2 regions of the Providencia xihuensis genome follow, and region 1 is predicted to be linked to the other one. Evidence: predicted binding sites of a transcription regulator. Region 1 holds the regulator's gene; the other holds the start of a gene.

What was found. The regulator CRP, encoded in region 1, controls carbon source genes, mostly activating them, when cyclic AMP is high. The targets are predictions, from matches to a motif close to ATGTGANNNNNNTCACAT.
Region 2: ACE2AL_RS07905 (NupC/NupG family nucleoside CNT transporter) is a predicted target of CRP. The motif match lies at 2,734-2,751, and genes of this name have one in related genera.

The regions. Positions count from the first base shown of each region.
Region 1 covers NZ_CP169565.1:355,564-360,175, reverse strand. The annotation lists gene ACE2AL_RS01590 (hydrolase) at 1-70, shown strand, start outside; gene ACE2AL_RS01585 (YheU family protein) at 67-276, shown strand; gene ACE2AL_RS01580 (phosphoribulokinase) at 335-1,201, shown strand; gene ACE2AL_RS01575 (OsmC family protein) at 1,307-1,708, opposite strand; gene crp (cAMP-activated global transcriptional regulator CRP) at 2,065-2,697, shown strand; gene ACE2AL_RS01565 (hypothetical protein) at 2,885-3,850, shown strand; gene ACE2AL_RS01560 (hypothetical protein) at 3,940-4,612, shown strand, end outside.
Region 2 covers NZ_CP169565.1:1,790,358-1,794,969, reverse strand. The annotation lists gene ACE2AL_RS07920 (SDR family NAD(P)-dependent oxidoreductase) at 1-657, opposite strand, end outside; gene ACE2AL_RS07915 (MarR family transcriptional regulator) at 779-1,195, shown strand; gene ACE2AL_RS07910 (DUF3820 family protein) at 1,201-1,419, opposite strand; gene ACE2AL_RS07905 (NupC/NupG family nucleoside CNT transporter) at 1,485-2,669, opposite strand; gene ligA (NAD-dependent DNA ligase LigA) at 2,941-4,612, opposite strand, start outside.

The DNA.
Region 1 (4,612 bases):
GCCCAAAATGTGGCTAGAAACCCGCATTCCACAATGGCTAATCCCTTATCTAAATAAGGAAAAAAAATGATTATTCCTTGGCAAGAACTTACGCCTGAAACACTGGAAAATCTAATTGAAAGCTATGTGTTACGCGAAGGCACTGACTATGGTGCCCAAGAAAAAAGCCTGCAAGATAAAGTGAACGATGTGAAACGGCAGTTAGTTTCTGGCGAAATTGTGCTAGTCTGGTCAGAATTGCATGAATCCGTTAATTTCATGCCTAAAGCCCGCTAACCCGCTTCGTTCGCTGTTTCTGAAATAGTGGCCATAAGCGCAACACAGGGAGTCCGCTATGTCCAAAAAACACCCGATTATTGCCATCACTGGTTCAAGCGGTGCTGGCACAACGTCAACTAGCCAAGCCTTTCGTAAAATATTCCACCAATTAAATATCCAATCAGCCACACTAGAGGGGGACAGCTTCCACCGTTACACGCGCCCTGAAATGGATATGGCGATTCGCAAAGCCAGAGAGCAAGGCCGCCATATTAGTTATTTTGGTCCAGAAGCCAATGACTTTGCGCTACTTGAGCAAACACTGGTGGATTACGCCAAAACGGGCTGTGGGAAATCGCGTAAATACCTACATACCTATGATGAAGCAGTACCTTATGGCTTACAACCAGGTACGTTCACTCCTTGGGAATCGTTACCTGAAAAAACGGATGTGCTGTTTTATGAAGGCTTACACGGTGGGATTGTGACACCTGAGCACAATGTCGCGCAACATGTTGATTTACTGGTAGGTGTTGTGCCTATTGTGAACTTAGAGTGGATACAAAAACTCATCCGTGACACCACTGAACGTGGGCACTCTAGAGAAGCAGTCATGGATTCGGTGGTGCGTTCAATGGGGGATTATATTAACTACATCACACCACAATTTTCCCGTACCCATATTAACTTCCAACGCGTACCTACTGTAGATACCTCAAACCCATTTTCAGCGAAAGCTATTCCTTCACAAGATGAAAGTTTTATTGTTATTCGCTTTCGTGGACTTGAACAGATTGATTTTCCCTATCTACTGTCAATGATATCTGGCTCGTTTATCTCCGCGATGAATACGATTGTCGTGCCAGGGGGGAAATTAGGCTTAGCAATGGAATTAATTATGATGCCAATAGTCGAAAAGCTAATTACTCAGAAACATGACTAAATTGTTTTTTTGATTATTAAATAAGATGCTTACCATTAATTAGAATAAGCATCTTATTTTTAAAATATATCAATAACTATTAAATTTATTTTTAATTTTTAATTTTTAATTTTTAATTTCAAAGCTATGTGTCACTTCGACGGTCTTTTCTAACATCAACGCGACTGAACAATATTTTTCAGCAGAAAGCTGAACTGCACGTTCAACCGCTTTATCCGTTAATTCATTCCCTGTTACAATAAAATGCAAATGGATTTTAACGAAATAACGAGGCGCTTCTTCACGGCGCTGAGAGGTTAATTTCACTTCACAGTCGGTAATATCATTACGGCCTTTTTGTAAGATGGATACCACATCAATTGCACTGCAACCACCTGCAGCCATTAACACCATTTCCATTGGGCTTGGTGCTTTATCGCCTGCATTGCCGTCCATCATCACTTGGTGGCCTGACGCTGACTCACCTAAAAAAGAGAGCCCCTCCACCCATTTAACTCTTGCTTCCATTTTATTCCCCTTGAAATGAAATCGATTTAAAGGCTACATTGTTCCATAGATATAAAGAATGTTATATCAGCTTTATTCTGCTGAAGCGATACAGGGAAGACTTTCTGTATCGGATATGCTACAAACAATACTTAGTTGATAGGATTAAGATCAAAACTCAACGTTTTATTTGATTATATTATAGTGTTGATATCAATTTGTTTACCCTAACCATGAAAAGCGATTGATGCAATGTTGCTCTTCCTGTTATTTAGGGTATATAAGACAAATTAATATGCTAAGCTAGTGACTTTAAAGCCAGCCTTTCTGGTACGCTTTTTCCGGATGGCTGCAATAACATACAGAGGATAACGCTAATGGTTCTCGGCAAGCCACAAACAGACCCTACTCTTGAATGGTTTTTGTCACACTGCCATATTCATAAGTATCCATCCAAGAGCACACTGATCCATCAGGGTGAGAAAGCAGAAACCCTTTACTACATAGTTAAAGGTTCAGTGGCTGTTTTAATCAAAGATGAAGAAGGCAAAGAAATGATCCTCTCCTACCTGAATCAGGGGGATTTCATTGGTGAGCTTGGATTATTTGAAGAAGGGCAAGAACGTACTGCGTGGGTTAGAGCAAAAATCGCCTGCGAAGTTGCTGAAATTTCTTACAAAAAATTCCGTCAATTGATTCAGGTTAATCCTGATATCTTAATGCGCCTTTCCGCGCAAATGGCAAGCCGCCTGCAAACAACGTCAGAAAAAGTGGGCAACCTCGCCTTCTTAGACGTAACAGGCCGTATTGCACAAACGCTACTGAATTTAGCCAAACAACCTGATGCCATGACACATCCAGATGGGATGCAAATCAAAATCACCCGTCAGGAGATTGGCCAAATCGTTGGTTGTTCCCGTGAAACTGTCGGCCGTATTTTGAAAATGCTGGAAGATCAAAACTTAATCTCCGCGCATGGTAAAACCATTGTTGTTTACGGTACTCGATAACTAACCTTTCGCCTCACTCCCTTGGTGGGGCGCACACTTTGGAATAGCTTTATATTATTGGTATAAAGCTATTCACCCAAAATACAATTTTTATATATCATTTCTTAATGAGTGTCGTTTCTTTATATTTTCTCTATTTAGCTACCTATAAAATAATAATTATAATATTAAATAGGGAGTTATGTTCATGAAAGTTACACTGAGCAAGTTATCAGGTCATTCCGAAATTTTTAAAAATATTAGTAATTCCGATGATTTCATAAAAAAAATTTTCACCGTGACTACCACATCGAGAAAAGAACCATTTTCCGCTCATCGACAATTCAAACCATCACATACTTGTAGCCTAGAAAGTATTGATTCTGCTTATGAAAGTGATTCAGAAAATGTAAATGATACTAAATTATTAAGCGCTGACGAGTTTAAATATAAAGTTAATCAATTGAAAGGTAATTTATATAAATTTTACGCATCTACTTTTTATAATGAGCAAGATGCCGATTCGCTAATAAAAGAAAATCAGACTGTATTTGACGAATTTAACAATGCTGATAAAGAAATATATGGATATGCCAATTTTTTGTACCGATACGTTAAAATCCCAGGGATTAACATCAAAAATTCAGAAATAAAAGATGAAATCATAAGAAACTATCATCAGCCAAAGCAACTAGAAAATAAAAACGGCACTAAAATCCCTTTAATAATTAGAATAAACAAAAAAAATATCAATAATATTGACTTATCTTTAGAAGCAAGTAAGAAAAAAACAACGAATTTTTCTCAGAAAAAAATTATATATGTACACGATAAAGTTACTGACAACAGCCAATATAACTCTAAAGCCATCCCTTTACCTAAAAGCACTTTTGAGTTTAAGGGAAATATACTACAAACAAAAACCTCAGTATTAAGAACACAATATATCAAACAACATTACAAACTATCTAACAAACCTACGCCATTAGACTATAAAAAACAAAAAAATAGGAATATCAATTCAATTAAAACCTCTGACTTAATAAAAATAAGCAATAGTATTAAAAAAGAACAAAGACTAACAATGGAAATGGATGCACTTAAAGATAATATCATTAAAATACAAAATCAAATTAATATTAATGATAATTTATTGAAAGAACTGAAAAAATAAACCATTCAGTAAAACACCTTCTGCATTTATTTAACACCATCATTACATTAATAATTAATTACTTCTTAGCATTAATATAGGATATGACTATGAAAACTAACACCCTAAACAATACCATAACTAGCTCGCCATACAGAAAAATTTCATCAACTGGAGCAATGAGAGAATCCCCCAGTATTATACAAAAAATTAAAAATATGAAAGTAAATAATCCTTTCTCATTTTTTCGTTTTAACCCAAAAAATACGGAATCAACATTTCATATTAACTTAACCGTAGTTAGTTCAAAGGAAAGTAATTTAAATTTATTTAATAAATTAAACTCAAACAAAAAAACAATATTTTCCCTCGAAAATAAGCTAATAGAAAAATCATTTAATATCCCACAATTCATTAAGGATTTAAAAAATAAAATAGAAAACTCCATTGATAATTTATTAGATAAGAATAAATTTTTTAGCGAAAATACAGCTACAGATGAAATCATAGAAACACAAAATGAAACAATAGGCTATCTTAAACATTACCTAGATTTATTAGACGAAAATGAAAAATTGACAAATAAACACGAAGAGCTAAAAAATGAAATTGATGATCTGAAATCATCTATAAGATATGAATCAAAAACAAGAGGAATTTCACATTTAAAAAAAGAAAGTAAATACTTAGCATCATTAGAAAAAGAAATATCAATAGAAAATGATATAGAAGAAAAAAATGAAAAACTTGAAGAGTTAATTAAAATACAAAGCTCAGTAAGGA
Region 2 (4,612 bases), 1.4 Mb from region 1:
CTCTGTTTTTGCCATCCTCCCCATCGGGTGCGTTGATGCCATCCAATTTTGAGTATCCTGCGGTAACATCGCAATATTCGGTGTTTCAACATAGCCTGGCCCTACAGCATTAATCCGTATGCCTTTTTGGGCATTCTCTAATGCCGCTGAACGAGTGAGGCCTAACACCGCGTGTTTCGCTGCGGTATAAGGGGCTATCCCTGCTATCCCTGTTACACCATTGCAAGCGGATAAGTTTACTATTGCCCCACCGCCACTGCGATGAATTGCAGGTATGGCATATTTCAAGCCATGAAATGCCCCTGTAATATCCGTTTCAATCACGTCATGCCATGCTTCTAATGGATAATCTTCGATATTCACACCATGTGGACCTGTCACCCCCGCGTTGTTGACTAAGAAATGCAGTGCACCATATTTCATTTCTACCTGCTCAATCGTTGATTGAAAATCCTTTGCGCTTGCCACATCCATTTTTATTACACTAATACGCTCCCCTGTTGGTGTAATTTCCTGGGCTGCCTGCGTTAGTACATCTTCATGACGTCCTGTCATAACGACTGTCGCACCCAATGAGTGTAGTTTTTGTGCAATTCCAAAACCGACACCTGTAGATGCCCCTGTTACCAATGCGATTTGATTTGTGAATTGTTGCATAGCCGCCTCAATTATAATTAACTTTAGTTAACTATAATTGATTAACTTTGGTTAATCAATGCCTCGTTTTCTGCCTAGCGCCAAGGTATACTTCAACTGTTGAATAATAAGGAAGAATTTTATGCCTAGTACCCTTGAAGACGCATTATCATTATTGCAATGCACACTTGTTGCTCGCCGTGTCAGTTTCACACCAGAGCAAATTACATGGGGACAATACGATGTACTGGAGATATTGAGGCTTAAAGGTGACTTAACACCAAGCCAGCTAAGTCAATCACTGGGAATTTCACGGCAAAATTTATCGAAGTTTTTGCGGGTATTAAAATCTTTTGAGTTTGTCGAACAATATCAGTCTGAAGAAGATAAGCGGGAATTGATCACCCACTTGACAGAAAAAGGGGCTCATTTTTTACAGCGTGCAGCAACAGGGCGAGCAGAAAATGCATTAAAAGTTAAAGCCGCATTAACGCAGCAAGAACAAGATATCTTTATTCAACTGAGCAAAAAAATTACTGCCGCTTTAGGGCATGAGTGATCTGATCACTTAGCCCGTTTTAATGGCTTTACAAGCCCTTCTAACCCTTCAATTTTTAACCCAAGGGCCATTTCCATTAATTGGCCAAGACGCCCTGGTGGGAACTCTCCTTTCTTATAAAACCAAAGAAGGTATTCCTCAGGCAAATCAATCAAGATACAGCCTTTATATTTACCAAATGGCATATAGGTATTTGCCATATCGATAAGATCTTGCTTTTCCATTCTTGCTCCCATAAAAAAACGGCGTCCTAATGAACGCCGCTCTTAATTTAACACTTTTTTGCGAATTACAATACTAATCCGACAACCGCAGCGGATAAGAAGCTGACTAAAGTTGAACCGTACAGTAATTTCAGGCCGAAACGTGCTACTGTGTTACCTTGTTTTTCATCTAACCCTTTGATAGCACCAGCGATGATACCAATTGAAGAGAAGTTAGCAAATGACACTAAGAACACAGATAAGATACCGACAGAACGCTCAGATAAACCACTTGCAATAGCTTGTAAGCCATCCATTGCAACGAATTCATTCGTTACCATTTTAACTGCCATGATCCCACCCACTTGTAGGGCTTCATCCGCTGGGATACCTAAGATCCAAGCAAATGGATAAAATACATAGCCCAACATAGTTTGGAAATCGATACCGAAAATCGCAGAGAAAATACCGTTAATCATGGCAATCAGAGCGATAAAACCAATCAGCATGGCAGAAACAATAATCGCAACTTTAAACCCTGCAAGAATATATTCACCTAACATTTCAAAGAAGCTTTGGCCTTCATGCAGGTTGCTCATTTGAATGTCTTCTTCACCTTCTGGTGGGTACGGGTTGATTAAAGACAGCACCACGAAAGTACCAAACATATTCAGAACTAATGCTGCAACCACAAAACGCGGTTCCAACATCGTCATATATGCTCCCACGATTGACATGGAAACAGTCGACATAGCTGTCGCTGCCATGGTGTACATTCTGCGATCAGACATGCGGTTAAGCTGGTCTTTATAAGCGATAAAGTTTTCAGACTGACCTAGCAGTAATGAACTTACTGCGTTGAATGATTCCAGTTTACCCATTCCGTTAACTTTAGATAACACCGTACCGATGATACGAATAACGATCGGTAGAATTTTAACGTGCTGTAAAATACCAATTAACGCAGAAATAAAGATAATTGGGCACAGAACTTGTAAGAAGAAGAACGCTAAATTCCCTTCAATCATGCCACCAAAGATAAATTTTGTCCCTTCTGCTGCGTAACCGAGTAAGTGAGTAAACACCCCCGCCACACCGAGAACAAAAGATTCACCGATATTCGATTTTAAGAACAGATATGCTAATGCAATTTGGATAACAAGTAGTTGAACAACATAACGAGGACGGATCCCCTTACGGTTACTACTTGCTAAAATAGCAAGAGCGGCGATTACTACTAAAGATAAAACGAAATGCAGGATCGAGGTCATATGCGACTCCAACAAATTTAAGAATCAGTCTATGTGCATATTCTATGTAATAGACAACATTTAAATGAGACAGGCATCACATTAATATGAAAACAGAGTGGGTGTATTTTGCAGAAAGAAGAAGAGGATCACGTTTTAAATAGCAGAAAAGAGACAGATGACCTTTTCTGCATAGAAATTAAATTCAAAATTTAATTTAGGTCTAACAACCTATCAGTGACTTAGTCACCTCACCTAAGTGAAATAACTAAGCCAAATAGAATATAGTTCACTATTTAGTATTCAGCAAACGAATCAACTCATCCTCATCAATAACTGGAATACCTAACTCATTCGCTTTTGCTAATTTCGAACCCGCAGCTTCACCCGCAATCACCATATCGGTTTTCTTCGAAACACTACCTGCGACTTTTGCCCCCAGAGCCACCAGCTTATCTTTCGCCTCATCACGGGTTAAAATACTCATCGAACCTGTTAAAACCACAGTTTTACCTGCAAATGGGCTATCGATTTCTGCACTATTAATCACTTTGACTTCTGGCCAATGAATATTCGCTTTCGTGATTAAATCGTTAATAACTGCCTGGTTATGCGCTTCGTGGAAAAAATTCACCACATGTTTCGCAACCACATGGCCGATATCTTGCACCGTTTTTAAAGACTCTTCATCCGCTGCCATGACCGCATCTAGCGTTGCATAATGTGCCGCTAAATTAGCCGCGGTCGCCTCCCCAACTTCACGGATCCCTAATGCATAAATAAAGCGCGCTAACGTAGTTTGTTTAGACTTTTCGAGCGCATCAATCAGCTTTTGCGCAGATTTTGGCCCCATTCTATCCAAACCCGTCAATTTACCTGCGCTTAATTGATAAAGATCGGCTGGCGTTTTCACATATTCTTTTTCGACAAGTTGATCGATAATTTTATCGCCCATGCCATCAACATCCATTGCACGGCGAGACACAAAGTGTTTGAGTGCTTCTTTACGCTGCGCCCCACAAATTAAGCCACCAGTACAACGGGCAACGGCTTCACCTTCAATACGTTCAATGTCTGAACCACAAACAGGGCACTGGGTTGGAAAGACAATTTCACGACTATCCGCAGGACGTTTATCCGCTACCACACTGACAATCTGCGGGATGACATCCCCAGCACGACGAATAATCACTGTATCGCCAATATGCACGCCAAGACGCTCGATTTCATCTGCATTATGCAATGTCGCATTACTGACCATAACCCCCGCCACTTGGACAGGCTCAAGACGTGCTACGGGGGTAATCGCCCCTGTTCGCCCAACTTGGAACTCAACGTCTTTCAATAGAGTAATTTGCTCTTGTGCTGGGAATTTGAAGGCTGTAGCCCAGCGCGGTGCGCGGGAAACGAAACCTAATTCCTCTTGAATCGCAATTGAATTCACCTTGATCACCACCCCATCGATATCAAACCCTAATTCTGGACGAATTTGTTCGATTTGGTGATAAAAATCCAGTACAGCTTGGTGGCCTTGGCGCAGTTGTACATAGTCACTGACAGGGAGTCCCCACGCTTTAAACAGCTGTAAACGTTCATAATGTGTATCTGGCAATGTACCGCCTTCAACTAGCCCAACGCCATAACAATAGAATGTCAGTGGCCTTTTAGTGGTAATACGCGGGTCAAGCTGTCGCAAAGAGCCCGCAGCAGCGTTACGTGGGTTAGCAAAAACTTTACCGTCGGTTCTACGCGCTTCTGCATTTAGTGCTTCAAACCCTTTTTGTGGCATAAACACTTCGCCACGAATTTCCACACGAGCAGGAATATTATCCCCCATTAAACGCAGTGGAATTGCACGAATAGTACGTACATTTGCGGTAATATTTTCCCCCACCGTTCCATCACCACGAGTAGCAGCTTGCACAAATTCACCATTCTCATACAACAAACTAACCGCCAAACCA